DNA from 4 places in the Streptomyces sp. DH10 genome. Region 1 is predicted to be linked to each of the others. Evidence: riboswitches for the same ligand, from Rfam matches in the RefSeq annotation. Region 1 holds a riboswitch; each other region holds the start of a gene.

Evidence for each region. Region 1 has a riboswitch for cyclic di-AMP ahead of QC385_RS07730 (transglycosylase SLT domain-containing protein). Riboswitches for the same ligand answer to the same signal wherever they lie in the genome.
Region 2: it holds a riboswitch for cyclic di-AMP, as region 1 does, so the genes downstream of both, QC385_RS15760 (hypothetical protein) here and QC385_RS07730 (transglycosylase SLT domain-containing protein) in region 1, are expected to answer to the same signal.
Region 3: it holds a riboswitch for cyclic di-AMP, as region 1 does, so the genes downstream of both, QC385_RS06310 (transglycosylase family protein) here and QC385_RS07730 (transglycosylase SLT domain-containing protein) in region 1, are expected to answer to the same signal.
Region 4: it holds a riboswitch for cyclic di-AMP, as region 1 does, so the genes downstream of both, QC385_RS10590 (M23 family metallopeptidase) here and QC385_RS07730 (transglycosylase SLT domain-containing protein) in region 1, are expected to answer to the same signal.

The regions. Positions count from the first base shown of each region.
Region 1 is NZ_JARVKU010000003.1:184,568-191,913, reverse strand. It holds gene QC385_RS07740 (LolA family protein) at 1-524, opposite strand, end outside; gene QC385_RS07735 (polyprenyl synthetase family protein) at 756-1,766, opposite strand; cyclic di-AMP (ydaO/yuaA leader) riboswitch at 2,297-2,470, shown strand; gene QC385_RS07730 (transglycosylase SLT domain-containing protein) at 2,474-3,253, shown strand; gene QC385_RS07725 (HAD family hydrolase) at 3,217-4,065, opposite strand; gene QC385_RS07720 (GNAT family N-acetyltransferase) at 4,258-5,322, shown strand; gene QC385_RS07715 (glycosyltransferase) at 5,342-6,688, shown strand; gene QC385_RS07710 (polysaccharide deacetylase family protein) at 6,832-7,346, shown strand, end outside.
Region 2 is NZ_JARVKU010000006.1:290,428-297,773, reverse strand. It holds gene QC385_RS15765 (hypothetical protein) at 1-251, shown strand, start outside; cyclic di-AMP (ydaO/yuaA leader) riboswitch at 591-751, shown strand; gene QC385_RS15760 (hypothetical protein) at 1,155-1,415, shown strand; gene QC385_RS15755 (PIN domain-containing protein) at 1,381-2,307, opposite strand; gene QC385_RS15750 (prepilin peptidase) at 2,373-3,107, shown strand; gene QC385_RS15745 (GNAT family N-acetyltransferase) at 3,410-3,814, opposite strand; gene QC385_RS15740 (hypothetical protein) at 4,111-4,260, shown strand; gene QC385_RS15735 (helix-turn-helix domain-containing protein) at 4,347-4,955, opposite strand; gene QC385_RS15730 (hypothetical protein) at 4,978-5,298, opposite strand; gene QC385_RS15725 (hypothetical protein) at 6,055-6,888, opposite strand.
Region 3 is NZ_JARVKU010000002.1:580,836-588,181, forward strand. It holds gene QC385_RS06295 (nucleoside triphosphate pyrophosphohydrolase) at 1-753, shown strand, start outside; gene QC385_RS06300 (cytochrome P450 family protein) at 880-2,160, shown strand; gene QC385_RS06305 (LysM peptidoglycan-binding domain-containing protein) at 2,307-3,278, shown strand; cyclic di-AMP (ydaO/yuaA leader) riboswitch at 3,507-3,685, shown strand; gene QC385_RS06310 (transglycosylase family protein) at 3,690-4,370, shown strand; gene eno (phosphopyruvate hydratase) at 4,636-5,916, shown strand; gene QC385_RS06320 (FtsB family cell division protein) at 6,021-6,497, shown strand; gene QC385_RS06325 (DUF501 domain-containing protein) at 6,543-7,073, shown strand; gene QC385_RS06330 (Ppx/GppA phosphatase family protein) at 7,070-7,346, shown strand, end outside.
Region 4 is NZ_JARVKU010000004.1:245,587-252,932, forward strand. It holds gene QC385_RS10580 (SGNH/GDSL hydrolase family protein) at 1-341, opposite strand, end outside; gene QC385_RS10585 (DUF6250 domain-containing protein) at 487-1,203, opposite strand; gene QC385_RS10590 (M23 family metallopeptidase) at 1,404-2,336, opposite strand; cyclic di-AMP (ydaO/yuaA leader) riboswitch at 2,341-2,502, opposite strand; gene QC385_RS10595 (alpha-galactosidase) at 2,813-4,888, opposite strand; gene QC385_RS10600 (tyrosine-protein phosphatase) at 5,068-5,865, shown strand; gene QC385_RS10605 (DUF6126 family protein) at 5,875-5,994, opposite strand; gene QC385_RS10610 (helix-turn-helix domain-containing protein) at 5,991-6,632, opposite strand; gene QC385_RS10615 (aspartate aminotransferase family protein) at 6,717-7,346, opposite strand, start outside.

The sequences.
Region 1 (7,346 bases):
TGAGAGGCGGTGCCGTGGTAGACCTCGTTCGACTTGCTGTCGTAGCCCCAGACGTCCTTGCCGTTGTGGACGAGGCTGTACTCGGCGGCGTTCTCCAGCAGGGACAGCTTCTGCTTGTCCGGGCCGTCGGCCGCGACGCGCAGGGTGTGCGTGCCGGAGGCCAGTTCCGTGAGCTTGGCCGTCGGGTCGGCGGAGGAGCCGCCCTCGCCCTGGCCCGCGGCGCCGGACATCAGGCTGCTCTCCAGGCCGCCGAGGTCCGGCAGGCCGAGGTCCGTGCTGATCTTCACCGTGCCGGACAGCTGCTGGACGTCCGACTTGGCCATCTTCTCGATGAGCTGCTGGGCGGTGATCTTCGGGAGGTCGGGGTCACCGGAGTCGGCGAGTGCGGGGACCAGCCCGATCGTCGCGGCCGCCACCCCCATCACCGTGACCGGGACGACGTACCGCGCGGCTTTGCGCCGCCCGGAGCGCCGCTCGTCGCCCTCCCCGCCGGTCGTGCTGTCGTCGGATGCGTACGGTGCCATGTGTGCCCTACCTCCGTGGTCGGCGGCGGCTGTCCGTGTCGTCCACGCACTCGTCCCTGTGCCGCCATTCTCACCCGAACTGGTGAGGAGTGGTGTCTTCCGTGGTGTCCATCTGACCAAATCGGCCAGGCAGATACGTCAGACCCCGGGCTCAACTCCACGTACTGCTGCGGTATGACACGACAGCGCCGCTTCTCCCCCGACCCGTAGGGGTCGTACGGGAAAGAGGGGCTAGCCGGCCCGGTGCACGACCGCGTCGGACAGCTCCACCAGCGCCGTCTTCGCGGTGCACTCGGGCAGCGGCGCCAGCGCCGAGCGGGCGTCCTGGGCGTAGCGGATCGTGTCCTGCCGGGCCTGTTCCAGCGCCGGGTGGGCGCGCAGCAGGCGCAGGGCCTCGGCGTGCCGGTCGTCGTCGGTGAGGTCGGAGTCCAGCAGCTCGCACAGGGCGATGTCGTCCGCGAGTCCGAGCCGGGCGGCGCGCTCGCGCAGCCGCAGCACCGGCAGCGTGGGGATGCCCTCGCGCAGGTCGGTGCCGGGGGTCTTGCCGGACTCGTGGGAGTCGGAGGCGATGTCCAGGACGTCGTCCGCGAGCTGGAAGGCGACGCCGAGCCGCTCGCCGTACTGGGTCAGCACGTCCACGACCGTGTCGTCGGCGCCGGACATCATCGCGCCGAACCGGCACGACACCGCCACCAGGGAACCGGTCTTGCCGCCCAGCACGTCCAGGTAGTGCTCGACGGGGTCGCGGCCGTCCTGAGGGCCGGCCGTCTCCAGGATCTGCCCGGTCACCAGCCGCTCGAACGCCTCGGCCTGCACCCGCACCGCCTCCGGGCCGAGGTCGGCCAGGATGTGCGAGGCGCGGGCGAAGAGGAAGTCGCCGGTGAGGACCGCGACGGAGTTGCCCCAGCGGGCGTTCGCGCTCGCCACCCCGCGGCGCACGGCGGCCTCGTCCATCACGTCGTCGTGGTACAGCGTGGCGAGGTGGGTCAGCTCCACGACGACGGCCGACGGCACGATCCCGGGCGCGTACCGGTCGCCGAACTGGGCGGAGAGCATCACGAGCAGCGGACGGAACCGCTTGCCGCCGGCCCGGACCAGGTGCTGGGCGGCCTCCGTGATGAAGGGCACCTCACTCTTGGTGGCCTCGAGCAAGCCTTCCTCGACAGCCGCCATCCCGGCCTGGACATCGGCTTCCAGAGCCTGGTCCCGCACGCTCAGCCCGAACGGCCCGACGTCGGTCACGAGGGGTCTCCTGTCTGCTGGTGTCTGCCGGTGTGTCTGCTGGTGTCTGCCGGTGATTACGCGGTTTGTCGATAGGTCGCTGCCATCACTCGAGTCAGCGTATCCGGTCACGTTTCGATCACCGCCAGCGCCCATGGTTACAGGCCGGGCGGTATCCGATCACGACCGCGATATTTTCGATCAGCTCATAAGAGCAGACATTTATCGACTTACCGGGAAGTAGTGCGTTATATGCGATTTGCCGTATTGAGTAAGCAAATTCCCCTTGGCGTACATTGCCCCACGGACTTGTGATCAGTGAGTTGAATCACGTTATCCCCTGCGACGCCCCACTCCGGCACCGGCCCGTACCTCCTTCCGCCGAAAGCCAGTTGAGCCTTGGCTCCAGCAAAGGATCAAGCGGCTCATATCCCCCTGACCAAGGTCGACCGGCGCGACGTGTGACTCAGGTGCTTGTTCCCGACATGTGCTCTCGCATACGTTCCGGGCCTGTCCGGCGGACGCCGAATCCTGCCACCGCCCGGACTCCCCACACGAACCCACTCACTCACGCATGGCAGGAGCGGGGGACCCAGGTAAGTCGCCGGTCCGCACAGCGGAACGGCTCGGGGTGAAGCCGCCCACGGCATACAGCACCGTGGGCGGCCGGGCACCTCCCGGCCCGAACCCGACAGCTCACCTCGCAGGCGTCGGAGAGGAATATCGCCATGCCCCGAGGCAAGCACCGTCGCCCCAGAAGCAACCAGCTCACCCGCCGTGCCGTGGCCGTCGGCACCGGCGGAGCGGCACTCACCCTCCCGCTGCTCGGCGCGACGCAGGCCGCCGCCCAGCCGAGCCAGAGCGCACCCGCCGCCGCACAGTCCGTGCCGCAGGCGGCCCAGCCCGCCAAGTCCCTCACGTACACCGTGGCCAAGGGCGACTCGCTCTACCGCATCGCGGACAAGTACGACGTGTCGGGCGGCTGGAAGCAGCTCTACAAGGACAACCGCGCCACCGTCGGCGACGACCCGAAGCTGATCCACCCGGGTCTGAAGCTGAAGGTGAAGACGGCCAAGACGGACGCCGTGAAGAAGAAGACGGCGACCAAGTCCTCCGCCCCCGCCAAGCCCGCCGCGAAGCCCGCCGGCGGCGTCGCGAAGGCCACCCAGGCCTCCGCGAAGACCTACGCCGACAACCTGGACGGCTGGATCCGCGAGGCGCTGGACATCATGGCGCAGAAGGGGATCCCGGGTTCGTACGAGGGCATCCACCGCAACATCATGCGCGAGTCGTCCGGCAACCCCCAGGCGATCAACAACTGGGACTCGAACGCCGCGAAGGGCACCCCGTCCAAGGGTCTCCTCCAGACCATCGACCCGACCTTCCAGGCCTACCACGTGGACGGCACGTCGTGGGACCCGTACGACCCGGTCGCCAACATCACCGCGGCCTGCAACTACGCGGCCGACCGCTACGGCTCGATCGACAACGTCAACGGCCCGTACTGAGCCGCCCCGCCCAGCAGTCGTTCGAGGACGACGGCGATGCCGTCGTCCTCGTTCGACAGGGTGACCTCGTCGGCCACGGCCTTGAGTTCGGGATGGGCGTTGGCCATGGCGACGCCGTGGGCGGCCCAGTCGAACATCGGGATGTCGTTGGGCATGTCGCCGAAGGCGACGGTGTCCGCGGGCCGCAGCCCCAGGTGCTCGGCCGCCAGCGCCAGGCCCGTCGCCTTGGTGATCCCGCACGGCTGGAGCTCGACCGTGCCGGGCCCCGACATCGTCACCGTCGCGAGTGAACCGACCACCGAGCGGGCCGTCGCCGCCAACTCGTCGTCCGTCAGGTACGGGTGGCGCAGCAGCACCTTGCTGATGGGCTCGCCCCACAGCTCGTCGCGCCGGTCGACCCGTACCGCGGGCAGGGTCGGGTGCGGCATGAGGTAGCCCGGCTCGATGAGCGTGAGCCCGTCGACCCCGTCCTGGTCGACCGCGGCGTACACCTGCCCCACCTCGGCCTCGATCTTGCCGAGGGCGGTCTCGGCCAGCTCCCGGTCCAGGGTGATGGACCACAGCAGCCGGTCCGCGCCGGCGTCGTACACCTGCGCGCCCTGCCCGCACACCGCGAGCCCCGTACAGCCGAGGTCGTCCAGGAGCGGCCGCACTCTCGGCGCCGGCCGGCCCGTCACCACGAGGTGCTGGGCACCGGCGTCCGCCACCCGCGTGAGCGCGGCGAGGGACCGGTCTGACAGGGTGTCGTCGCCGCGCAGCAGCGTCCCGTCCAGGTCGGTGGCGATGAGTGAATATGCGATGGGTGCGGCCATGATCAGAGAATACGGACAGCGCGCCCCTTCGTTTCATCGCGCCCCGGACACCGATTGCCCGGTTGAAGGCCTCTGCACCAGTTGGCAACAACATGGTCCGCTACCTACCCGTGAGGCCGTCTCGGGCGGTACCTTCCAAGTGTCCAGGGGGGACTTGATCGGGGGGTCAGGTTGAGCAGTGGGCGCATACGTGTGGCTCGGCCCGGAGAGCTCGGCGAGGGGGAGAGGGAGCGCTGGCGTGCGCTGCGCGCTGCGTCGGAGGCACCGCGCAACCCCTTCATGGAACCGGAGTTCACCGATGCCGTCGGCCTGGTGAGGCCGCGGGCGCGGGTCGCGGTGGTGTACGACGGGCTGGAGCCGGCCGGCTTCCTGCCCCATGAACGCGGCCCGTTGGGGCAAGGCCGGGCGATCGGACTCGGCGTCTCGGACGCCCAGGGCGCGATCCTGCGGCCCGGCCTGGACCTGGACACGGGTGAACTGCTGCGGGCCTGCGCGCTGTCGAGCTTCGCCTTCGACAACCTGGAGGCCGGACAGCGGCTGTTCGTCCGGTACACGGCCGAGGAGCACGCCACCTACGTCATCGACGTGGAGAAGGGCTACGAGACGTACGAGTCGGTGCTGCGTGCCCAGTCGCCGAAGTTCCTGAAGACCACCCTGGCCAAGGAGCGCAGGCTGGGCCGGCAGGTCGGCGACCTGCGGTTCGTCTTCGACGAGCGCGACCCGGCCGCGCTGCGCACGCTCATGGAGTGGAAGTCGGCGCAGTACCGCAGGACGGGCCGCCGGGACCGGTTCGCCCGGGAGTGGATCACCCGGCTCGTGGGGCGGCTGGCCCGGACCCGGGCGCCGGAGTGCAGCGGCACGCTGTCCGTGCTGTACGCCGGGGACCGGCCGCTGGCCGCGCACTTCGGGCTGCGCTCGGCCTCGGTCCTGGCCTGCTGGTTCCCGGCCTACGACCCGGAGTTCGCGAAGTACTCGCCGGGTCTGGTGCTGCACCTGCGCATGGCCGAGGCGGCCGCCGCCGAGGGCATCGGCATGCTCGATCTGGGGCGGGGTGCGGCCGAGTACAAGGACGCGCTGAAGACGGGCGAACTGCCCGTGTACGAGGGCGCGGTGACGCTTCCGGGGGCGGGCGCGGCGCTGCACTGGCTGAGCCGCGAGCCGGCGCGCCGCGTGCACAGTTTCGTCCGCGGCAGGCCACGGCTCGCGTCGCTGGCCGCACGGACCCTGAAGGGCGCGGCTCGGCTGCGCCGTACCTGACGACGAGGGGGGTGGGCGCATGGCGCGTTCGGCACGTGCGCAGGAGGAGATTCGGCGGTTCCTGGACATCGGGGCGGTGCAGGTCGCCGAGTTGGACCTCGACGGCGACGAGGTCGCGCTCAGACCGGGCCCGGGGAGTCCTCCAGTGACGCACGGCGAGGTGTTCGTGCTGGTCAGGCAGGGCGGGCGGCCCGTGGGGACGCTGCTCGCGCGAGTGCCGGAGGGGGCGGACGCGAAGTCCGTGCTCGCGGCGCGGGCGCGGGCGGAGTGTGCGCCGGCGCCCGCGCCCGCTCGTGGACCGGGGGCAACCGGTGGCCCCGCAGAAGCCGGGGAAGCCGGTGCCCCCGGGGAAGCCGGCGAGTTGGGGGAGCCGCCGTACACGAGTGTCGTCATCGCGACCCGGGAGCGAGCCGGGCAGCTGGCCCGGGCGCTGGACTCGCTGCTGGCGCAGGACCATCCGCGGTTCGAGATCGTCGTCGTGGACAACGCTCCCGTGACGAACGAGACGCGGGAGCTGGTCGAGCGGAAGTACGCCGAGCGCGTGCGGTACGTCTGCGAGCCGGTACCCGGCCTCGCGGTCGCGCACAACACGGGGCTCGCGGCCGTACGGGGCGAGGTGGTCGCCTTCACGGACGACGACGTGGTGGCCGATCCGCGCTGGCTGACCGAGCTGACCGCGCCCTTCGCCGCCGACCCCGGACTGGGGTGCAGCACCGGGCTCATCCTGCCCGCGAGGCTGACCACCCCGGCCCAGGTGCTGCTGGAGAGCCACGGCGGCTTCGCGAAAGGCTTCACTCCAAGGACGTACGACCCGGCGCGTCCCCCGGGCGACGAGCCGCTGTTCCCGTTCACGGCGGGGCGGTTCGGCTCGGGCGCCAACATGGCGTTCCGTACGGCCGTGCTGCGTGAGGTCGGCGGTTTTGACCCGGCCACCGGTGCCGGGACGGCCGCCCGGGGCGGTGACGACCTGTACGGCTTCGTCCGCGTCCTTACGCAGGGCCACCGGCTGCGCTACACCCCGCACGCCCTGGTGTGGCACCACCACCGGGAGACCTGGCGGGACCTGGAGACCCAGGCGTACGGCTACGGCGCCGGGCTCACCGCCTATCTCACCGCGGTGCTCGTGAACCGCCCGGCGCTGCTGCCGGCGTTTCTCGCGCGGCTGCCCCGGGGTCTCGCCCACGCGCGCACGCTGACCGCCGTACGTGAGACGGAGGGCGGCGGGGCGCCGGGCGACCACGACGTGCGGACGCATCCGTGGCCGCGGCGGCTGTCGCGGTTGCAGCGCAGGGGGATGGTGTACGGGCCTGTCGGCTATCTGCGCGCGCGGCGGGCGCTGCGCGCGCGTGTTGAGGGGGCGGGATGAGGACGTCTGCACGCACGCGTGGTGAGAGGCAGGGGGGCGGCAGAGGCCGGGCGGAGCGGGGGGCGCAGGACGGTGAGGGGCCGATATCGCCACCGGGTGCGGCCCGTACCCCGGCCATCCCGGTCTTCCTGTACCACTCCGTGATGGACGACCCGCCCGACTGGATCGCCGAGTTCACGGTCACGCCGAAGCAGTTCGCCGCGCATCTCGACGCCGTGGTCCGCAGCGGCCGTACACCCGTCACGATCAGCACGATCGCCGACCACCTGGCCGGGCGCGCGCCCTTGCCGTCCCGGCCCGTGCTGCTCACCTTCGACGACGGCTTCGCCGATCTGCCCGGGCCCACCGCCGAGGCGCTGGCCGAGCGGGCGCTGCCCGCCACCGCCTATCTCACCACCGGCGCCATCGCCCCGGGCGGCCGCAGTCTGCTGCCGCCCGCGCCGATGATGACCCTGGACCGGGCGGCGGAGCTGGAACGTTACGGCATGGAGATCGGCAGCCACACGGTCACGCACGCACAGCTCGACACCCTGTCCGGCAAGGAACTGGCGTACGAACTGCGCTCGTCGAAGGCCGTGCTGGAGGACGCCCTCGGGCACGAGGTCCGCCATCTCGCCTATCCGCACGGCTACAACAGCCCGCGCGTGCGGGCGATGTC
Region 2 (7,346 bases), on a different contig from region 1:
GCGTCACAGCGGCTGCTCACCTCCTCGGAAAGTCCCCCGAGGACTTCGTCCGCGACGCGGCGCTTGCGGCCGCCGCCGACCCGTTCCTCAAGGCCCTCGGCAAGACCCGCGACCGCATTCCGCAGCTCGCCGACGTCTTCGCCACCCAGGACACCCGCGCCGCCGACACCGGTACGGCCACCTGGCCCGACCCGGCGCCCATGGGCAGCCGCGGCCTGCCACAGAGCCAGCAGCACGGTCACGCCGCGTGACCCGGTTCCTCACCCCCAGCTCGATGCCGTGCAGGCTCGCGCATCAACCATGGTCCACCTCGGCCTGCCCAGCTTCAGCCAAGTTGCGGTCCGGACCACGGATGCAGACGGCCCCCGCCCCTGATCACCAGTCGCGGTTTGCTGCCTGACTCCAGGCACCTAGGTGCCGGGACCTTCTGGCCTACACCGAAACGCCTGGGGCACCGCCGAACTCAGCGTGATGTCTTGCACTTTGCAGCGATGTGCCTCATGACGCCGCCACCGGCCAACGTCCGTGCATGCTACTTTCGAGGAGGGGCTGCCACGTCTAGCCGAATCTCGCCACGTGGTCAGCTCGGAAATGTCTACCGACCGCATGGAAGGAGCGGTGGGCGAGAGCGGAGGACCCAAGACGACGGGCTCTCTACGGAGTTGCCCTTGGGATGAAGCCGCCCATTAGCGGCCGGGGAAACAGACCCCCGAATCCGACAGCTCACTTCGCAGGCCATCAGACCGGCCGAAAGGCCATGTGATCGCTGTTTGTCTAGCGGTCCGTCTGGTGCTGCCTTGCTGACGGACCGCGGATTCGTGAAGGGACTACCCGATGACGCGTCGGGATCTGAAGCTGTGGGTTGCGATCTCCGTTCTCACATCCTGCTTGATCGGCTCAATTACCTGGTCCATTTCCAGAGAGTGTGACGCAGGCGTCCTTGAGAGCCTCGCTTACGGCGGTGGCGCAACAGTTGCCGTGATGACCATCTGGCTGGGGCTGATTGCCCTCTTCCAGCGCTCCTAGCGCTCACAGGTCGAAGCGGGGTCTGGGGCCGCCCATGAGTTGCCACGCAGCTCGTGGGCGGCCCCTTCGTCTTGTGAGACCCCAGTCGGTAGTTCAGAGAAGCGAGCGACTGGCTCAAGGCCGCGGCCATGCTGGAAAGCATCGCGCTGCACGAGCCGCTGGAGGCGAAGAACGAGTTCTTCGCCTGGCTGGTCGCCGAGACGTTCCTCAGCACCAACGGCGTCGCGCTGGACTACGAGCCGGAGGAAGCCCTCGCGCTCGTCATGCGCGCCAAGCACGGGGCGCCCGCGTCCAGGAGGTCGCCGCGCAGTTGCGCGCCTGGTCCACCGGCTGAGACCCCGGCCAGAACCCCGTCTATCCGTCTCCGTCGGCGGGCACCTCGAAGGTGATGGCCTGCTCGTTGGCGGCCTTCTCCGCTGCACTCAGTCGCTCGATCTTGTACTTCTCGTCCAGAACCTTGGCCTTCAGCCCCCAGGACAGTGCGCGGGCCCGCATTCCGTTGTCCCCGGTGACCACCGTGACCGGTGCCGGTGCGATGGCCTGCTGCAGATAGCAGGCGCGCGCGACGATCTCATCGTCGTTGTTCGGCAGCCGCACGTGCCCGGGCTCGTCCAGGAGGACGTCAACGACGGTGTCCTCGTGCACCACCGCGTGGCCTTCAGCCTCGATCTGGGCCAGAGTCTGCTCCAGGAGCGCGAAGACGGCGCGCGCCCGTTTCCGGACGCCGGTGTCGCGGGTGTCGTACGACTTCTTGTCGATCTCGTCGATCACGACGTGCGGGATCATCACGGACGTGCCGGGGCCGAAGAGCCGCTGCCACGGAATCTTGTCGAAGCGCATGTAGTGCAGCAGGTCGTTGGTGTCCAACACCACCGTCCGCATCCCGTGGTAAGTGAACCGCTCGTGCATCCGGCGCAGTTCATTGGCCAGCTCCATGAAGTACGTACGCACTTCCTGCAGTTCGGTGTTGAGCAGGAACGTCCACCGGTCCGGTGTGAACTGGCCGTGCACGATCGCGTTGTAGCGCTCGCCCCGCAGCCTGGCGGCCACCGACCGGTCGACGAAGGCCTCCAGCAGATCGGTCGTGGCCTGGAGCGTCCACCGGTCGTACTGGCCCACCACCCTGTTGGCGGCCTGCTCCCAGTTCTCGGTCACGCCGTCCGCGGTGCGGGCGATGAAATGGTGGGGTGCGGCGTTCTGGAGGTCGGTGAGCCCCTGATCGGTTAGGCGGTCCAGCAGCGCGATTGCATCAGAGCAGGTCGTTCCGGGCCTCAACAGCATGCACGTGCTCCTCACGGTACGGGCCGTCCGCATCACCGGACCGGGCTGAGCTTAGGCTCCATCCGGTGGAAACGTTCTGGATCACCGCGGTGGCGGTCCTGTGGGGTGCCGGCACCGGCCTGCTCATACCGCGCGCCGCGTACCGGCTTTCCGTGCAGCCCGAGGAACCGTGGCGGGAAGCGTGTCCCGCCGGACACCCCTTCGCCGGCGCCGGGAACGGATGGCTGGGGCGGGCCCGCTGCGCCGACTGCGCCTCTTACGGCCCCAGCACGCCCGTCCTCACCGCCAGCACTGCCGCGGTCTGCGCGGTCCTGGCGGCCGCCACCGGTGCCCGCCCCGAACTGGTGGTCTGGCTGCTGATAGCCCCGGTCGGCGTGTTGCTCGCCATCGTGGACTTCACAGTGGAGCGGTTGCCCGATGTGGTCACGCTGCCGCTCGTCGTGATCACGCTGAGTCTGCTCGGGGTAGCGGCGCTGATGCCCGGTGCTCGCGGCAGCTGGAGGACCGCGCTGCTCGGCTCCCTCGCGCTCGGCGCTTTCTGCCTCGTGCTCTTCCTGATGAACCCCACGGGGTTCGGCTTCGGAGACGTGAAACTCGCCCTGACCCTCGGTGCCGTCACTGGCTGGTTCGGGTGGGTCATCCTGATCGTCGGCACCTTCGCCTGGTTCCTGTTCTTCGCGCTGTACGGGCTCAGCCTCATCGTCGCTCGCCGTGCCGGACGCAAGACGGCCCACCCGATGGGCCCCTTCCTGCTCGCTGGAGCCTGCGTTGGCGTGCTCCTGGGGTCCTTCGGCCGCTGAACGAGGCGAGTTCGCACCTGGTCAGGCTTCGTTGCGCACGACTTTGACTAGCAATTCGGCATCCCGTAAATCGGGGAGGACCGCCTCTGCGCCGACGTCGCGGAGCGCGGCTTCGTCGCTGCGTCCCGGGCCACAACGATCACGCGCATTCCGTCAACCGGGAGCTGTCCATCGCGCGCAAGGCGATTGGCTGGTGGCAGCGCCAGGGCTGGATCGACGGCGATCCGACGATCGGCGTCGACCGGTGGTTGGCACCGCCGGACCAGACAAAGGCGCTCGCCGAGAACAGGATCGCCGCCCTGTTAGAGATCCTTGCGAAGGGCTCGGTTGATGTCGGGGTCCCTGTCGGGCTGGTATGAGGTGATCGGCAGGTATCCCTGTGCGCGGTAGAGCGCCAGGGCTGCGGTGTTGGCGACGCCGGTCTCCAGTTGAGTGCACGTCGCCCCCCTGAGCTTCGCGTCGGCTTCCAGGTGCAGCAGGATCTCCCGCCCCAAGGACTGGGCACGGGCTTCGGGGCGGACGTACATCCGTTTGATCTCTGCGGTGTGTGTGTCCAGGAAGCACCATCCGCCGCACCCGAGCGCGTTCCCTTGTTCGTCTTGTACCAGCAGGAACAGCCCATGCGGGGGCGTGAACTGGGAGACGGGGGTGTCGGCAGGGTTGTCAGCGAAGCCGTATATCGAGCGCTGTTCGTGGTGAAGTTCCATCAGAAGCTCTTGGACTCCCGGATCGTCGTACGGAGCGGGAGTCATCGTCCACGCGGACTGGAGACCTGGACGGGTGGTGTGTGTCATAAGCCAGATAATGCCTGGTCGACGGTGTCGAGGACATCACTTCGTCCGGCGGATCGCAGGGGTCGGGCCGCGCGGCGGCGGACATTGCGCAGGAGAGCACGGCATCTCAACGACTCGACGCCTTGTAGGTGTTCGACTACGGCGGTCAGGGTGTGAGCAGTTGTGTCGATGTCCCTGGTGAGGAGTCCGGTGCGTGCGAGGTGGATGCCGTGCAGGACGGCGGAACGCTAGCACCGCCGACCTCGACCAGGCCGACACCGTGGTCCACCTGGCCGCGCACGATCCGGACCGTGGACGACAGGGAGTTCCGGCTGATCCTGCGGGCGATGGAGGAGAGCGCGTACGGCGAAGCGGCCTGATCCGAGTCGGCGAATGCCGACACAGACGTGCACCCCCGGCAGTGGTTCGCCGGGGGTGCACGTCTACGACCGCAGTCGCGCGAGGGTCAGTTCTTCTTCGCCTCCTGCAGCTTCGTCAGCCGGCACCAGGTGAAGGTCCACGCGTCCAGGTCCTGGATGCCGCACGCCTCGAGGTAGGCGCGGTAGCGCGGATAGGGCGGAATGGGCACCCGTCCGTTGAGCATCTCGCTCAGGGAGCTGCGCGTGAGCACACCCCGGCCGCGGGCCTCCAGCTCCCGCAGGGTGGGCTTGAGGGCCCAGACGCGCACTTCACGCAGCGCGGGCACGAGCTCCTCGACCTTCTCGATGAGCATCGGGTCGGGCGCCCCCACATCGGGCGGGTCGCCCACGGGCGGGCCGTTGCGGTAGTTCCAGCCGGAGCGCCGAGCGGTGGCGGCCCGCCGTCGGCGCTCGGCGGGCATGCCGACGAACACTCCGTCGCGGACCTCCTCGGGGCTGGCCAACGCCCGGACGAGCGCCAGCAGCTGGGGCTGGTTCGGCTCGAAGAAGCCGACCTTGATCCCGGCCAGCAGGTCCGCCGGGATGCCGGTCCGCTCGGCCAGCTCCTGCAGGTACAGCCCGGACTCTTCGATCATCGCGGCCACCTGGCGGATCACCAGGGTGCGCACGACGCCGGTGTTCGCGCGCGACGCCACGATCGGCTCGAGCCGAAGCGAATCAGAGACGCCCACGGCCTTCACCCCGCTTCGCCCGCCAGATGGCGGCCAGCGCCTCGTACGCGGCCTTGGACAGCTCGGTGGCCGCATAGAGAAGGATGGCCGCCAGCACGCCGACCTCGACCTCGACCGGGTGTGTGGCCCAGATGGCGGCCAGGCCGTATGCGGCGACCGAGAGGCCACCCAGCTGCGCGGCGGGCCGAGCGAAGCCGAAGCCGCGCGGGATGTCGGGTGCGCCCTGCACGCAGCCCGGCACGGAGGCCGGCGTGGGCAGCACATACCGCCGCCAGCGCCTCCAGCCCTTGATGATCCAGCGATTCATGACGCGTTCCTTCTGCCTGTGTTCCGGACGTGCAACGGGGGTCGGAGGCCCCGTACGCGCCGTATGCGCGATAAGCGAAGGGTGCTGGGGACCGACGATCGACGCAACGTCAGGGAAGCGTCATGCAGAGGGAGTTCGGGCGCTGGAACGGCCTTGAACGGGGGCAGTTTCGCCTCATCGTTGGATGATCTGAGCTGTCCGAAGCTGTCCGAAGATCAAGACGGATCGCCACGGTCGGGTTTGAGAAGATGAAGGTCAGTGCGCTCCACCCGTCCAGTACAGTCCGGAGTTGTCCGAAGAAGATGCGCGCGGTGGCCGACCACTCTGTGATTGCCGGAGAAGAAAGCCTGTGTTCCGGTAACCGCAGGTGAGCAGGGGTGTCGGAGCCCCGCCCGCCAGCACGCAAGTGCCGGATTGAGTGTCACGGCCTGTGCCGAAACGGCGCAGGCCGTACGCATTACTTGGCACCGGATGATGGAGACCCGTCACCGCCACCGGTCGCACCCGATCTACGCCTCCAGAGCTCCCGCCCGTAGTCGATCTCGGCGTACCCGCGCACCGTCTCTGCCCGCCAAAGCGCACGGAGGTTGGCTGCGTACGTGGTCGGGTGCCCGGGTTCGGCTGCCGCGCCGGGCCCGTGTCGGTTGTCGGTTGTCGGTGAGTGAACACCACGGTGTGGCAATGCCGTTCCCGGCTGGATACGGCGTGACTACGGGCGTGAGCAGGCGATATCCACCTGTATCCACTCTGGAAACATCACGCCGGGCGGCGCTGGCGACGGGCGTGACGCTCGACCTGGCGGCCGACGGCCGGGTCGGCGATGGTAAGCGGCCGTACGCGCAGGAGTCCGCCGGTGCCCGGGTCAGGCCCTCCGGGCGGGAGCAGCCCGGCCTCCTGGGCGACGCCGTCGACCCACCGCCCGTCCGGCCCGGGGCGGCCCTGCAGCTGACGTACGACCGGTTCGGTGCCCAAGTACGCCACCGGACGCCGGGCCTGCCCGTACGCGCGCAAGATCGCCCGCAGCGCGGCCCGGGGCTTGGGCGTCAGCTTCACCTCGACCGCGACCAGGCGCCCGTCGGCGAGCACCATGACCAGGTCCGGCCAGTGCACCGCGCGGGCGCCGGCCGGAACGGCGAGCAGCTGCCCGCGCCGGGCCCCTTCGGGCACATTGGGTACGCCGAGGTCCGCCAGGAGCTCCGCCGCCCGCCCGGATGCCTCGGCGGCGCGCACCTCCCGTTCGGTGAGCATCATGTGCCCGTCCGCCTCCATGGAGAGCCCGACGTCCGCGAGGACCAGGCGGTGCAGCAGCCGCTCGCCCGGCGGGTGCGGAGCACCCAAACCCACCCCGGCGACCCGGGCGCCGCGCTCGGTGGTCCACACGACGGTGCCCGTCCACCGCACGTCCGCGGAGCGGTGGAGCAGCCCGGCCTCGGTCATCAGGCGCACCCGCCGCCGCGCGGCCTCGATCCGGCCTCCCCAGCAGGCGTAGGCGGCTTGGTGGAGCGTCAGCGTGCTGTACCGGGTGGCCAGCCGCAGCAGCTTCTCGTCCTCCTCGGTGCGCTGCCAGCCGTCGCCGCGGGCCTCGCCCATCCCCTGCGTCCGCCGCCGGCGTTCCGCCCGCTCCCGGTAGACCCCGTCGCCCTCGTCTCCACTGCCTTTCCCTCTCCCTGTAGTTGGCGCGCGGCCGCGTACATCACCACGGCGCGCAAGGGAGCCTGACCTGCAAAGCGGACACTGGGCGGAACAGGTTTCGTCCACCAGCAGGCGGAGGACCTGGTGGAGGACGCGGCGGCGCAGATGGCGGCGGTTTCAGTCGGTGCGGTGCACGTCCTTGTGACGGGGGACGCGTGGTTCGGCTTCGGAAAGTCGCACCGGACCATCTACGGGCCCGGCTCGTTGACCAGCGCAGACGGCGACCGTTCACGGATGCCGGCGAGAACAGGGAGTGGGAGATGACGGTAGCGGTCGCCCCCCGAGGTCCGGGCCGCGCAGCGGCGGGTCGTCAGCACGGTCAACGCGTCCGGGAAGCTGAACAAAGACGGGCTCGC
Region 3 (7,346 bases), on a different contig from region 1:
GCCTGCGCCGGCGGCCGCACGGTGGTGGTCGTGGCGACGGGCGAGGGCGAGCCGGCCCTGACGGACGGCCTGGCCCGCCTCGCCGGCACGGGCCGCGTCGCCATGCCGGAGCTGGAGCTGCTTCCCGCCTCCTACGACCTGCCGGGCGCCCGCCTGCTCGATCTCGTCCAGGTCATGGACCGCATCCGCGCCGAGTGCCCGTGGTCGTCCCAGCAGACCCACAAGGGCCTGGCCAAGTACGGCATCGAGGAGGCGTACGAACTCGTCGAGGCGATCGAGGAGGGCGACCGCGACGAACTGCGCGAGGAGCTCGGTGACGTCCTCCTCCAGGTCGTCTTCCACGCCCGGATCGCCGAGGACGACCTGGAGAGCCCCTTCTCCGTCGACGACGTCGCCGCCGGCATCGTCGCCAAGCTGATCCACCGCCACCCGCATGTCTTCGGCGACGAGACGGCCACCACGCCGGAGGAGGTCAAGGCGCACTGGCTGCGCACCAAGGCGGTCGAGAAGCAGCGCACCTCGATCACCGAGGGCATCCCCCTCGGCCAGCCCGGCCTGGCCCTCGCCGCCAAGCTGGCGTCCCGGGCCCGCACGGCGCACCTGGACATACCGCTCCCGCCCGTCGAGGGCATCGGTTACGAGCTGCTGGCCCTGGCGGTCCGCGCGGAGTCGGAGGGTGTGGACCCGGAGGCGGCCCTGAGAGCGGCGGCCCGCGCCTACCGGGACGCGATCAGGGAGGCGGAGCAGGGCTGAAACCGGCCCGGGGCAGGGCACAGGAGGCGGAGGACGGCCGGGCCGGGCCGAGGGCAGGGAGGCGGAGGGCGGCTGGGGGACCGGCCGAGGGAGGGGAGGGGGCGGGGAGCCGGATACCGTCGGGGGGTGACCGACCAGCCCCAGCCCAGCACCCCGGCCGCCGCTCCCGACCTCTTCACCTGGGAGTTCGCGAGCAATCCCTACCCCGCCTACGCCTGGCTCCGCGAGCACGCCCCCGTGCACCGCACCAAGCTGCCCAGCGGCGTGGAGGCCTGGCTGGTCACGCGGTACGCCGACGCCAAGCAGACGCTCGCCGACCACCGGCTCTCCAAGAACCCCGCGCATCACGCCGAACCCGCGCACGCCAAGGGCAAGACCGGCATCCCCGGCGAGCGCAAGGCCGAGCTGATGACGCATCTGCTCAACATCGACCCGCCGGACCACACCCGGCTGCGGCGGCTCGTGTCCAAGGCGTTCACGCCCCGACGGGTCGCCGAGTTCGCGCCGCGGGTGCAGGAGCTCACGGACGGGCTCATCGACGGGTTCGCGCGGAAGGGGTCCGCCGACCTCATCCACGAGTTCGCGTTCCCGCTCCCCATCTACGCCATCTGCGACCTGCTCGGCGTCCCCCGCGAAGACCAGGACGACTTCCGCGACTGGGCGGGGATGATGATCCGTCACCAGGGCGGGCCCAGGGGCGGCGTGGCGCGGTCCGTGAAGAAGATGCGCGGCTACCTCGCCGACCTCATCCACCGCAAGCGGGAGGCGCTGCCCACCGAGCCCGCCCCCGGCGAGGACCTCATCTCCGGTCTCATCCGCGCCTCCGACCACGGTGAGCACCTCACCGAGAACGAGGCCGCTGCCATGGCCTTCATCCTGCTGTTCGCCGGCTTCGAGACGACCGTGAACCTGATCGGCAACGGCACCTACGCCCTGCTCACCCACCCCGAGCAGCGCGCGCGGCTCCAGGCGTCCCTCGCCGCCGGGGAGACCGGCCTCCTGGAGACCGGCGTCGAGGAGCTCCTGCGCTACGACGGGCCCGTCGAACTCGCCACCTGGCGGTTCGCCACCCAGCCGCTCACCATCGGCGGGCAGCGGATCGCGCCCGGTGACCCGGTCCTCGTCGTCCTGGCCGCCGCGGACCGGGATCCGGAGCGGTTCGCCGATCCGGACGTGCTCGACCTCGCCCGCCGCGACAACCAGCACCTCGGTTACGGCCACGGCATCCACTACTGCCTCGGCGCCCCGCTCGCCCGCCTGGAGGGCCAGACCGCGCTCGCCACGCTCCTCACCCGCCTCCCGGACCTGCGGCTCGCCGCGGATCCGGCCGAGCTGAGATGGCGCGGCGGCCTCATCATGCGCGGGCTGCGCACCCTGCCGGTGGAGTTCACGCCGGCCCCAAGGTGACACGCCGTCAGGAATGTGATCTTCACGTGATCTGTGCGGCATGAACTTGTGACAAGTGATCGTCTGCCGATACGTTCACCCATCATCAGCGCGGCCGGGGGACCCTGCGCCGCGCCGGTCACTGCTGTCTCGCGAAAGGTCTCCGTATGCTCTCCGGGAACGGTCGGCACCGTCGCCCCCGCCAGGCTCCGGCTCTCCTCGTCGCGGCCGGAGTGACCGGCTCCGCCATCGCGATTCCGCTCCTCGGAGCCTCCGGCGCCAGCGCGGCCGACGGCACGACCTGGGACCGGGTCGCAGACTGCGAGACCGGCGGCGCCTGGAGCCAGAACACCGGCAACGGGTACTTCGGCGGCCTCCAGTTGTCCCAGGAGGACTGGGAGAACCACGGCGGCCTCGACTACGCCCCGAGTGCCGACCTGGCCAGCCGTTCCCAGCAGATAGCCGTGGCCGAGAGAATCCTCGCCGACCAGGGGGTCGGCGCGTGGCGCACCTGCGGGCTGCTCTCGGGTCTCCAGCAGGACAAGGACTCGGACACGTCCGGCTCGTCCGCTCCGACGGACTCGCCCGGACTGCTCGACTCCTCCGAGTCGTCTCCTTCGTCTTCTCCGTCCGCGTCGCCGTCCCCTGACGCGCCGTCGACCTCGGAGGACGAAACCGCCAAGTCCGACAAGTCGTCCGATTCCGCCGATTCCTCGACGCAGGAGCAGCCGCGGGACCAGTCGCAGGACCAGGACTCCGACAGCTCCCCCTCGGCCGGTCCCGAGAGTGACAAGTCTGACAAGTCGCCACAGAACGACGACTCTTCGGCCCTCACCGACACCGGCTCCGGCCGCCATCGAGGCCCCAGTGCCGACGAGGACACCGCGGCTGAGGACGGCCGTCCGTCCGGGGTCGCGGGCCGCCACGCCTCGCGCGGCGACGAAGCCTCGCGCGAGGCGACGGACGGCCCCTACGTCGTCCGTCCCGGCGACAGCCTCTGGTCCATCGCCGACTCCCTTGACCTCAGCGGCGGATGGCGCGCGCTCTACGTCGGCAACGAGGTGGCCGTCGGCGTCGACCCGAACCTCATCCGCCCCGGTCAGAAGCTCACGGTACGGGTCGAAGCGGGCGACGAGTAGCTGGTGGGGCAGTACGGAAACGGCGGCGGAAGTCACCCCTAAACCGTGCGAGTTCACGCCACCGTTCGTACCGAATGTCCCGTATAAGCCCGGTGAGAGATAGATCTCAGAAGCCCTGATCGTCTTTGAAATTCCGCGGATCGCATGTCTACGGTCATGACCGCTCGTCACCACGAGCCCCGGCTGCCGCAACGCCGAATCCTGCCAGCGGCCGCACGGGAACAGTCGTCGCGTCAAGCGCCGTAGGCAGGAGCGGGGGACCCAAGGTAAGTGCCGGGCCCGGCGGTTGAGGCAACTCGACGGCAGGTCCGGCTTGGGGTGAAGCCGCGTCCCGGGAGGGACGCGGCCGGGCAACTCAACCGGCCCGAACCCGACAGCTCACCTCGTAGGCGTCGGTGAGGGGATCTCTCCATGCTGTTTTCCGGCAAGGGCACGCACCGCCGTCCGTCCAAGGCCTCTCGGGTCATCGCCATCGCCGGTGTCACCGGTGCCGCCGTCGCCGCCCCGCTGATGGCGGCCGGCAACGCCTCCGCCGCCACCGCCTCCGAGTGGGACGCCGTCGCCCAGTGCGAGTCCGGCGGCAACTGGTCGATCAACACCGGCAACGGCTACTACGGCGGTCTGCAGTTCTCCGCCTCCACCTGGTCCGGCTACGGCGGCACCAAGTACGCCTCCACCGCCGACCAGGCCACCAAGTCCCAGCAGATCGAGATCGCCGAGAAGGTCCTCGCGGGCCAGGGCAAGGGTGCCTGGCCGGTCTGCGGCAAGGGCCTGTCGAGCGCCGGCTACAGCGGCGGCTCCGAGCAGAGCAGCGGCTCCACCGAGACCCGCCAGACCGAGCAGCAGCCGGCCTCCCGCTCCGACGAGCGCCCGGCCCAGACCCAGAAGACCCAGAAGACCGTCACCACCCCGACCGGCAAGAAGGTCAAGAAGGGCGACGGCGAGTACAAGGTCGTCAAGGGCGACACCCTCAGCTCCATCGCGACCGAGCAGAAGGTCGAGGGCGGCTGGGAGAAGCTGTTCGAGCTGAACAAGGACATCATCACGGACGCCAACCTGATCTACCCGGGCCAGCAGCTGCACCTGAAGTAAGCAGCGGCCCACCCCCGTCCCCACGGGCTCCCCGCCCCGGCGCGTCATCCCCCGTGCGCGCCGGGGCGGGGTTTTTTCTGCCGGTCTTTGCGATCCGGCTTTGTTCCGTTCGGAAACAATTTACTCTCGGTTCTGTCCATGGGGTGGGCGACCCGGTGGCCGATCGCCCGGAGCCGGTTAGGCTCATGTCGCGAGCCACCGCGGCCCGCGCCTCGCCGGGCCCCCGCGGCCCGCGTACCCGCGTCACATGAAGAAGGAGATGCTCGTGCCGTCCATCGACGTCGTCGTAGCCCGGGAAATCCTGGACTCCCGAGGCAACCCCACGGTCGAGGTCGAGGTCGGCCTCGACGACGGCAGCACCGGTCGTGCCGCCGTCCCGTCCGGCGCCTCCACGGGCGCCTTCGAGGCCATCGAGCTGCGCGACGGCGACTCGAACCGCTACCTCGGCAAGGGTGTGGAGAAGGCCGTCCTCGCGGTCATCGAGCAGATCGGCCCGGAGCTGGTCGGCTACGACGCCACCGAGCAGCGCCTGATCGACCAGGCCATGTTCGACCTGGACGCCACCGACAACAAGGGCTCCCTCGGCGCCAACGCCATCCTCGGCGTCTCCCTCGCCGTCGCCCACGCCGCCTCCGAGGCCAGCGACCTTCCGCTGTTCCGCTACCTGGGCGGCCCGAACGCGCACCTGCTGCCGGTGCCGATGATGAACATCCTGAACGGCGGCTCGCACGCCGACTCCAACGTGGACATCCAGGAGTTCATGATCGCCCCGATCGGCGCGGAGTCCTTCTCCGAGGCCCTGCGCTGGGGCGCCGAGGTCTACCACACGCTGAAGAAGGTCCTGAAGTCGAAGGGCCTGGCCACCGGCCTCGGCGACGAGGGCGGCTTCGCCCCGAACCTCGGCTCCAACCGCGAGGCCCTCGACCTCATCCTCGAGGCGATCAACGAGGCCGGCTACACCCCCGGCGAGCAGATCGCCCTGGCCCTCGACGTCGCCGCGTCCGAGTTCTACAAGGACGGCGTCTACACCTTCGAGGGCAAGGACCGCTCGGCCGCCGAGATGACCGAGTACTACGCGGAGCTCGTCGACGCGTACCCGCTCGTCTCCATCGAGGACCCGCTGTTCGAGGACGACTGGGAGGGCTGGAAGACCATCACCGACAAGCTCGGTGACAAGGTCCAGCTCGTCGGCGACGACCTGTTCGTCACCAACCCCGAGCGCCTCGCCCGCGGCATCGAGGAGGGCGCGGCCAACGCCCTGCTGGTCAAGGTCAATCAGATCGGTTCGCTGACCGAGACCCTGGACGCCGTGGAGCTGGCCCAGCGCAACGGCTTCAAGTGCATGATGTCCCACCGCTCCGGCGAGACCGAGGACGTCACCATCGCCGACCTCGCCGTCGCCACCAACTGCGGCCAGATCAAGACCGGCGCTCCGGCCCGCTCCGAGCGCGTCGCCAAGTACAACCAGCTCCTGCGCATCGAGGAGATCCTCGACGACGCGGCGGTGTACGCCGGCCGCAGCGCGTTCCCGCGCTTCAAGGGCTGACCTGGCCCGCAAGTAGCAGCGTCGTACGTACGTCCCCGTGCCCGGTCCCGTACCGTGTCCGGGGACGTACGCGCGTATGACGGTGGAGCGGGAGGCGGACAGACATGGCCGTGAAGGACCGGGACCGGTTCTCCACCGCGACCAGGATCCGGCTGCTCGGCGAGCAGACCGCGGCCCGGGTCTACCGCTCCCAGACCAAGCGCCAGGCCCGGCGCTCCCGGCTGACCGGCCGGGCCGCGCTGCTCGCCCTGGTGATGTGCTCGCTGATCGTGGCCCTGGCCTACCCGATGCGGGAGTACGTCTCGCAGCGCGCCGAGATCGACGACCTCCAGCGCGAACAGCAGCAGGCCCGGCAGCGCGTCGAACGGCTGCGCGACCAGAAGGCGCGCTGGCAGGACGACGCGTACGCCGAGCAGCAGATCCGGAAGCGGTTGCACTACGTCATGCCGGGGGAGACGGGGTTCATCGTCGTCGACCCGCACGCGGCGCGGCAGTCGCGCGCCGACCTCGGGGCGGCCGACCGCCCCTGGTACTCGAACGTCTGGGACGGGGTCGACAAGGCCGACGCCTCCGACCAGTGAAGTGACCCGAGAGAACACCCAGAGAAAGACAGCCTGAACACAGTCATGGAAACGCCCCCGCCGACCACTCCGCGCACCGAGCCCACCGACGCGGACGTCGAGGCCTTCAAGCAGCAGCTCGGCCGGCCCCCGCGCGGCCTGCGCGCGATCGCGCACCGGTGCCCGTGCGGGCAGCCCGACGTCGTCGAGACGGCCCCGCGGCTGCCGGACGGCACGCCGTTCCCCACGCTGTACTACCTGACGTGCCCGCGCGCCGCCTCGGCGATCGGCACGCTGGAGGCGAACGGCGTGATGAAGGAGATGACCGAGCGGCTGGCCTCGGACCCGGAGCTGGCGGCGGCGTACCGAGCGGCGCACGAGGACTACATCAGGCGCCGTGACGAGATCGAGGAGCTGAAGAACTTCCCGAGCGCGGGCGGCATGCCGGACCGGGTGAAGTGCCTGCACGTGCTCGTGGCGCACTCGCTGGCCGCGGGGCCCGGGGTGAACCCGCTCGGGGACGAGGCGATCGGGATGCTGCCGGAGTGGTGGCTCAAGGGCCCGTGCGTGACCGATGCCGAGGAGGACGCCCAGTGACCCGTGTCGCCGCCGTGGACTGCGGTACGAACTCCATCCGGCTCCTGGTCGCCGACGCCGACCCTGCCACCGGCGAACTGGTCGACCTGGACCGCCGGATGACCATCGTGCGGCTCGGGCAGGGCGTCGACCGCACCGGCCGGCTCGCCCCCGAGGCGCTCCAGCGGACCTTCGCGGCCTGCCGCGAGTACGCCGGGACCATCAAGGAGCACGGCGCGGAGCGACTGCGGTTCGTGGCGACCTCCGCCTCCCGGGACGCCGAGAACCTGGACG
Region 4 (7,346 bases), on a different contig from region 1:
ATCACCGTGCCGGCCACGGCGGTGAGCCGCACGAGGGCCCGCTCGAACCGCTCGGCCACCTCGTCCGGGTCGGTTCCGGGCCGGAGGATGTCGTTGCCCCCGGCGCAGAACGAGACGAGGTCGGGGGCCATTTCGACGGCCCGCGGAACCTGGTCCGCCACGATCTGGTCGAGGAGCTTCCCGCGCACCGCGAGGTTGGTGTACCGGAAGTCGCCTTCGGGCCGCCGGTCGGCGAGCAGGACGGCGAACCGGTCGGCCCAGCCGACGAACGCCCCGTCGGGGCCGGGGTCACCGACGCCCTCGGTGAAGCTGTCCCCCACCGCCACGTACGACCCGATCACTGCTCTGCTGTCACTCTTCGAATCGTCTGCCACAGCCGCTCATGATTCACCCTCTAATGTGACCTACGCGACCGTAGGCAGGGGTTGACGGGCGGTGAGATAAGCCACTTCCCAAGTGTTCGCCAACTCCGGAATAGGTCACCCGTCAGCGACGTTGGGGGGTCAGTCGCCACACCCGGAAGCCCGTGATCCGGAAGTGGCTCCACACGGTCCGGAAGGCGAAGTGCCCGCTGGTGTACGGCTGCGGGTCCGTGTAGTCGAAGACGAGGCGCCCGTTGTTCCACCACCTGACCGTCGAGCCGTCCGAGACGATCCGGACCCGGTGGGGCCCGTTGGGGACCAGCAGCGGCTCGGTGTAGTCGTAGACCAAGGGCCGCACGCCGGGTTCGCCGACGTACCGCCGCAGCCGGGTCGTGGTGTTGTAGTTCGCGCCGTAGCCCGCGTAGTACGTCGTCAGGTGGTCGTACTCCTCCAGCGCCCCACCGCGCGGCGTGGCGAAGAGATCGCCCGGGGAGCGGACGTCGGTCGCGTTCCAGAAGTTGTTGAGGTCCGAGACACGGTCGTTGACCCCGCCCTCGGAGACCGGCGTGGCGGTGTACTCGAGGACGTACGGCCCGTCGAGCCGCCGCCTGAACCACACGGTCGCCCCGCTCGGTACGTCGATCTCCAGGACGCCGCGAGAGGCGGTCACGGTCCCGCCGTCCTGGAGTTCGGTCGCCCACTGGGAGAGGCCGTGACAGAAGTCGTCGCGGGCGATGAGGCGGCGGTGCCGGGGCGCGGCGTGGGCTGCGCCCGTCGGGGCGAGGGCCGCCAGGGCGGCTCCGGCGGTCAGGGCTGCGAACGCTCTGCGAGTGGTCGGCACGGGACACTCTCCTCGGGGATCCGCCTGGAAGGCTCTAGAAAGCGCTTGCGCTCCGGACTGGATCACTGTGTCCCAACTGCCGCCCGCTGTCGATCCCTTGGAGACGGCCGATCACCACGAGCCCGGACACACCGAAGGCCGGACCCGGGGATCGGAGTCCGGCCGACGGTCGCGTGTCAGGCGGGTGGTCGTGCGGTCGGTCAGCCGACGGAGACGCCGTGCGAGCGCAGGTAGGCGACCGGGTCCACGTCCGAGCCGTAGTCCGGCGTGGTGCGGATCTCGAAGTGCAGGTGCGGACCGGTCACGTTGCCGGTGGCACCGGAGAGGCCGACCTGCTGTCCCGCGCTCACGGTCTGGCCCGCCGAGACGGAGAGCGAGGACAGGTGGGCGTACTGCGCGTAGCTGCCGTCGTTCAGCTTGATGACGACCTGGTTGCCGTACGCGCCGCCCCAGCCGGCGGAGACGACCGTGCCGGCGCCGACGGCCTTGAGCGAGGTGCCCGTCGGGACGACGAAGTCGACACCGGTGTGGTAGCCGCTGGACCACATGCTGCCGGACATCCGGTACGGGGTGCCGACGGTGGCGCCGTCCACCGGGGCGCTGTAGCCGCTGGAGGTCGCGGCGGCCGGCTTGGCGGCAGCCGGCTTGGAGGAGGACTCGGAGGCGGACGACTTCGGAGCCGAGGGCTTGACAGCCGAGGACTTCGAGGACTTGGAGGCCGAGGACTTCGACGGGGCCGGGGCCGAGGCCTTGGACTCACCCGCCGCCTTCTTGCCGATCGACAGCTTCAGGCCCGGGTGGATCAGCGACGGGTCGTCGCCGACGGCGTCACGGTTGTCCGTGTAGAGCTTCTTCCAGCCCCCGTCGACGTTCTGCTCGTCGGCGATCTTCGCGAGATAGTCACCGGACTGCACGGTGTACGTGCGGGCGCCCGTGGCCTTTTCGGCTGCCTTCTTCTCGGCGGCCGGAGCGGACTGGACGGTCTTTTCCGCAGCCGACTGCGGGGTGGCGGCGTGGGCGCCGGCGGCCCCCATGAGCGGAAGGGCGAGAGCGGCTCCACCGGTTCCGGCGACGGCGATGGAGCGGGTGAAGCGCTGGGTCTTCGGGCGGCGGTGCTTACCCTTCGCGGGCATGGCGAATTCCTCTCCGTCGCCTGCGAGGTGAGCTGTCGGGTTCGGGCTGGAGATGCCCGGCCACGCCGAGGCGCGGCTTAACCCCAAGCCGTTCCGGGAACCGGAACAGGCGTCTTACCTGTGGGTCCCCCGCTCCTGCCGTACGTCGGGTCAGTGTGTGGGGCTCCGGGCGGCGGCAGGATTAGGCGTCCGTCCGGATTGGGGTGGAACGTAAGCGACCAAGACGCAAAGGGACAAGTTCGCGGTTGCGTGCGACGGCGTTTTTCTTGACGCACCGGCACATTTTTCGTCACCGAGCGTGGATTACCGATCTCCCGCTTTCCTCAATGCCCCTGAATAAAGCCGTAATTACGTGCACATGGCAACAACACATCGTCACGAATATGACGATGCTCACGCACCCCGACCTCATCTCCTTTACGATCGGGGCACGTTATGCCGAAATAACCGAAGCACTCCCTATTCGGACAGAACGGCTACTTACGCTTAAGCCGGACGACGGTGGCGTCCAGATCCCCGCGCAGACCGACCCGCAGCCCGTGATGGAGCAGCACGGCACCCCGGTGAACTTCGCCCGTTTCGAGGCATTCGTACGATGCCGTGGGATCGAGGCCGCGCAGCCGGAGCGCCGCTACGGGCTCGCCGTAGCGCTGCGCCTGGAGCCAGGCCAGGACGACGGTCTCGTCGCCGAGGGCGTACTGCACGGCGCTCAGGCCGCCCTCCGGCGGGCGCAGCCGGTACTGGTCGCCGCGCTGCACCACGGGCCGGATCTCCTTGTAGAGCGCCACCCAGTCCCGCGCCTCGGCGAGTTCCCCATCCGTCCACTTCGTGAGGTCGCCGCCGACCCCGAGCACTCCGGCCATGGCGCTGACGAAGCGGAACCGCAGGGAGCTGGCCCGCTGATTGAGCATGGCGTTCGGACTGTCGGTGACCCAGGCGGCCATGACCCGGGCCGGATGGATCTGGCTGAAGCCGTGCTGGATGGCGAGCCTGTCGAGCGGGTCGGTGTTGTCCGAGGTCCACACCTGGTCCGTGCGGCTGAGCACACCGAGGTCGATCCGGCCGCCGCCGCCCGAGCAGGACTCGAAGGCCACCCCGGGGTGAGCGGCCCGCAGCCGGTCCAGCAGGGCGTACAGGGCATGGACGTGGTCGACCCACAGCCGCTGCGGGTAGGGGTCGTCCGGCCAGCCGGCGTCGGTGAAGCAGCGGTTGAAGTCCCACTTGACGTAGTCGATCGGGGCGCTGGAGAGGAGCCCGTCGAGCTGTCGCCAGAGGTACTCCTGGACATCCTCGCGGGCGAGGTTCAGTACGAGTTGATTGCGGAACTCCGTCCGCTTTCGTCCCGGTTGGTACTGCACCCAGTCCGGGTGTGCGCGGTACAGGTCGCTGTCGGCGTTGACCATCTCCGGTTCGACCCAGATACCGAACTGCATGCCGAGGCCGTGCACGTGGTCGGCGAGCGGTTTGAGGCCGCCCGGGAAACGGTCGGGGTTGGGGGTCCAGTCGCCGAGTCCGGCCCGGTCACTCGTACGCGCTCCGAACCAGCCGTCGTCGACCACGAACAGCTCGACGCCCATGGCGGCGGCCCGCTCGGCGAGCGCCCGCTGCTGCTCCTCGGAGATGTCGAACTCGGTGGCCTCCCAGGAGTTGAACAGGACCGGCCGGTCCCGGTCGGCGTCCGGGATCACGTGCGCCCGCTGGTAGGCGTGCCAGGCGCGGCTCGCCCCGCCGAAGCCGCCGTCGGTCCAGAGCCCGGCGAAAACGGGAGTCGTGTACGACTCCCCCGTGCCGAGCATCAGCAGGCCCGAGTCGTCGTACCCGGCCCCGCCGGTGATCTGTACGCGCGCGTCCGGGAGCTGAGCCACGGCGATCCGCCAGGACCCGGACCAGCCCAGGGCACATCCGTAGACCTCGCCGCGGTCCTCGGTGGCGTCGGTGTCGAGCGCCACCCACGGCAGGTGCTGGTGACCGGTGTGGCCGCGGCGGCTGCCGATGACCTTCTCGCCATGAGTGAGGGCGGAGCGCTCCAGCCGGGACTCGGCGCCCCAGCGGCCGTGCAGCTGGGACAGCCGCCAGGCGTCGCGGTCGGGCAGGGTCCAGGTCGCGGAGTCGGCGCGCAGCACCTCGACGGACGGCCCGTGGTTGTCGAGGGTCACCCAGCGCTCCACGACGTCCGTCGAGGAGCGCATCCGGTAGTGCAGCGTGATGGTCAGGTCACCGTCGCGGAAGCGCAGCCGCAGCGCACCGTCCCCGGTGTCATGTCCCTCGTAGGTCCACTCGGTGCCGCGCCGCTCCGGGGTGCGGACGGACAGGGCGGGCCGGACGAAACGGGGTCCGCCCTCGACCGGATACTCCTCGCGCCCGTCGAGCGGCGACTCGAAGGGCCAGTAGTCCGGCAGCGGCCGGACGGCGAGGGCCTCGGCGTCGGCGAGGCCGATCCGGGGGCCCCAGTGCAGGTGCAGCAGTTCGTCGCGGTCGGTGACGTGGACGGCGTAACTACTGGCCGTCCCCGAGAGGACCCACGTACGACCGTCTTCGGAGATGTCCAGCATCAAGCCCTCACAGGTTCGAACAGGCCCGATCAGGTGCGACCAGGTCCCAACATCATCAAGGGCTGCGGGGGCTCCCGGCAACGCCTGTGGACAACTCATTGCCCCAGGCAGGCATGTCGTATCGTCGAGTGGTGCCCGTCGACGAGCCGCGCCGGCGGCGCCGAAGGGGAGGAGCCCTCGTGACACAGCAGGTCCCGTCGACCGAGCCCGAGCTGGCCGGAGTGCGCAACTTCCGTGATGTGGGCGGACTGCCGACCGTGGACGGACGGCGGGTGCGGCAGGGAGTGCTGTTCCGCAGCGGCCACCTCGCGCACGCGACCGGTGACGACGCCGCCTTCCTGACCACCCTGGGCCTGCACACGATCTTCGACTTCCGCAACGCCGCCGACCAGAAGCTCGAGGGGCCGGACGTCGAGCTTCCGGGCGTGCGCAATGTGAACCTGCCGCTGAGCGACCCGGCCGACGGCGCCGAGTTCTGGCGGATGGTCCGCGACGGCGACCTGGACCAGCTGCGCGCGATCCTCTCGGACGGCAAGGGCGCGGACCGGATGATCGCCTCGTACCGCATGATCATCCGGACCCGCACGGCCGAGCACTCCCGGGTGCTGCACGCGCTCGCCGAGGACAGCGTCCCCGCCCTGATGCACTGCGCGGCGGGCAAGGACCGCGCGGGTCTGTCCATCGCCGTGACGCTGCTCGCTCTGGGCGTCGAGCGCGAGGCGATCGTCGACGACTACCTGAAGTCCAACGCCAAGCACCGCCGCTACAAGGTGCACCGCAGCAGCTCCGCCGCCTCGGCCTACTCCCCCGAGGTCATGGAGCTGCTCAGCCCCCTGTTCGACGCGCGCGCCGAGTACCTGGCGGCGGCCTTCGACACCATCGAGGCGACCTGGGGAGGCGTCGACTCCTATCTGGAGAAGGGGCTCGGGCTCACCCCGGAGACCCGGGAGCGGCTGCGCGAGCGACTGCTCGACTGAGGAACACGGCTAACGGGCCCCCGCCTCGAACAGGAAGTAGACGAACGCGGCGAAGATGTGCCCCACCACGAGGTAGACGAACAACCGCACCCACAGCGCGCGGGGGAACTTCTCCTCCATGTCCTTCATGGCATGTCTCCAGGGGTGGGGCCCAGGCACAGGGCGGCCGTGGGGCTCTGCAAGAGGGTGTGGACGAAGAGCAGTTCGACGCCGTCCGGGTCCTGGGCGGCGATCCGGTGCGGGGTCAGCGAGTCGAAGTGCGCGCTGTCGCCGGGTGCGAGCTGGTGCGTGGTGTCGCCGAGGCTCAGCCGCAGCCGTCCCCGGAGCACGTGGAGCCACTCCTCGCCGGGGTGGACGCGCACGATGTCGCCCTGGGAGCCGTGGGGGACGTGGACGCGCAGGGCCTGCATCCCGCGGCCGGAGGCGCCCGCCTGCCAGTACGTCCAGCCGCCCGCCGCGGTCGGTTCCATGGCGGCGGCGCGGACGACGGCGTCCCGGTCGGCGACCGTCTCGCCGAGCAGCTCGGAGACCGTCGTACCGTAGATGCGGGCGAGCGCGAGGAGCATCGGCAGGGAGGGCTGGCGTTGCCCGGTCTCCAGGCGGGAGAGGTGGGCGGGCGACAGCCCGGCGGCGCGGGCCGCGGCTTCCAGGGTCAGGGAGGCCCGGCGCCGCAGTGCGCGCAGCTGCGGTGCGACGGCGGGCAGCGCACCGGCCGCCTGGTCAGCCGACGGGTCGGCCCCCGGCCGCCCGGTCTCGGAGGAGCTCATGCCTCCATTCAGCCGGAGCCTTGCCTCAGCGGCAAATTTCTTGCCTCTGAGGCAAAAGTCGGTCGTCCCCGTCCGGGGCAGGCGCTACCGGTTGGCCACCGCCTGCTTGACCAGCGTCTTCCCGAAGTCCCAGACGAGCCCGCCGTCATGCGCGTCGTCCATCACGGCCGTGAAGGCGTCGACGAACCGGTCCACCTCCCGCTCGCCGATGATCAACGGCGGGATCAGCTTGATCACCTCCATGTGGTCGCCGGAGACCTGGGTGAGGATCCGGTGCTTCTGGAGCAGCGGTACGACGACCATCTGCGCGAACAGTCCCTTGCGCGCGGCCTGGAGCACGGCCCAGCGGCTGCGCAGCTTCAGCGACTTCGGCCGGCCGAACTCGATGCCGATCATCAGGCCCCGGCCGCGGACGTCCGCGAGCATCTCGTACTTGTCCGTCAGCGCCGCGAGCCGGGATCTGAGCTGTTCCCCGGTGGCGCGGACGCCCGCGACGATCTGCTCGTTCTCCATCACCGACAGCACCGCCAGACCCGCCGCCATGGCCTGCGCGTTGGACCCGAAGCTCGCCGAGTGGACCAGCACCCGGTCCATCGACGAGTAGACCTTCTTGAAGATCCAGTCCTTGCCGAGCGTCGCTCCCACCGGTACATAGCCGCCGGAGAGCGCCTTGGCCACGCACACCAGGTCGGGCTCCACGCCCTCCTCGTGCTG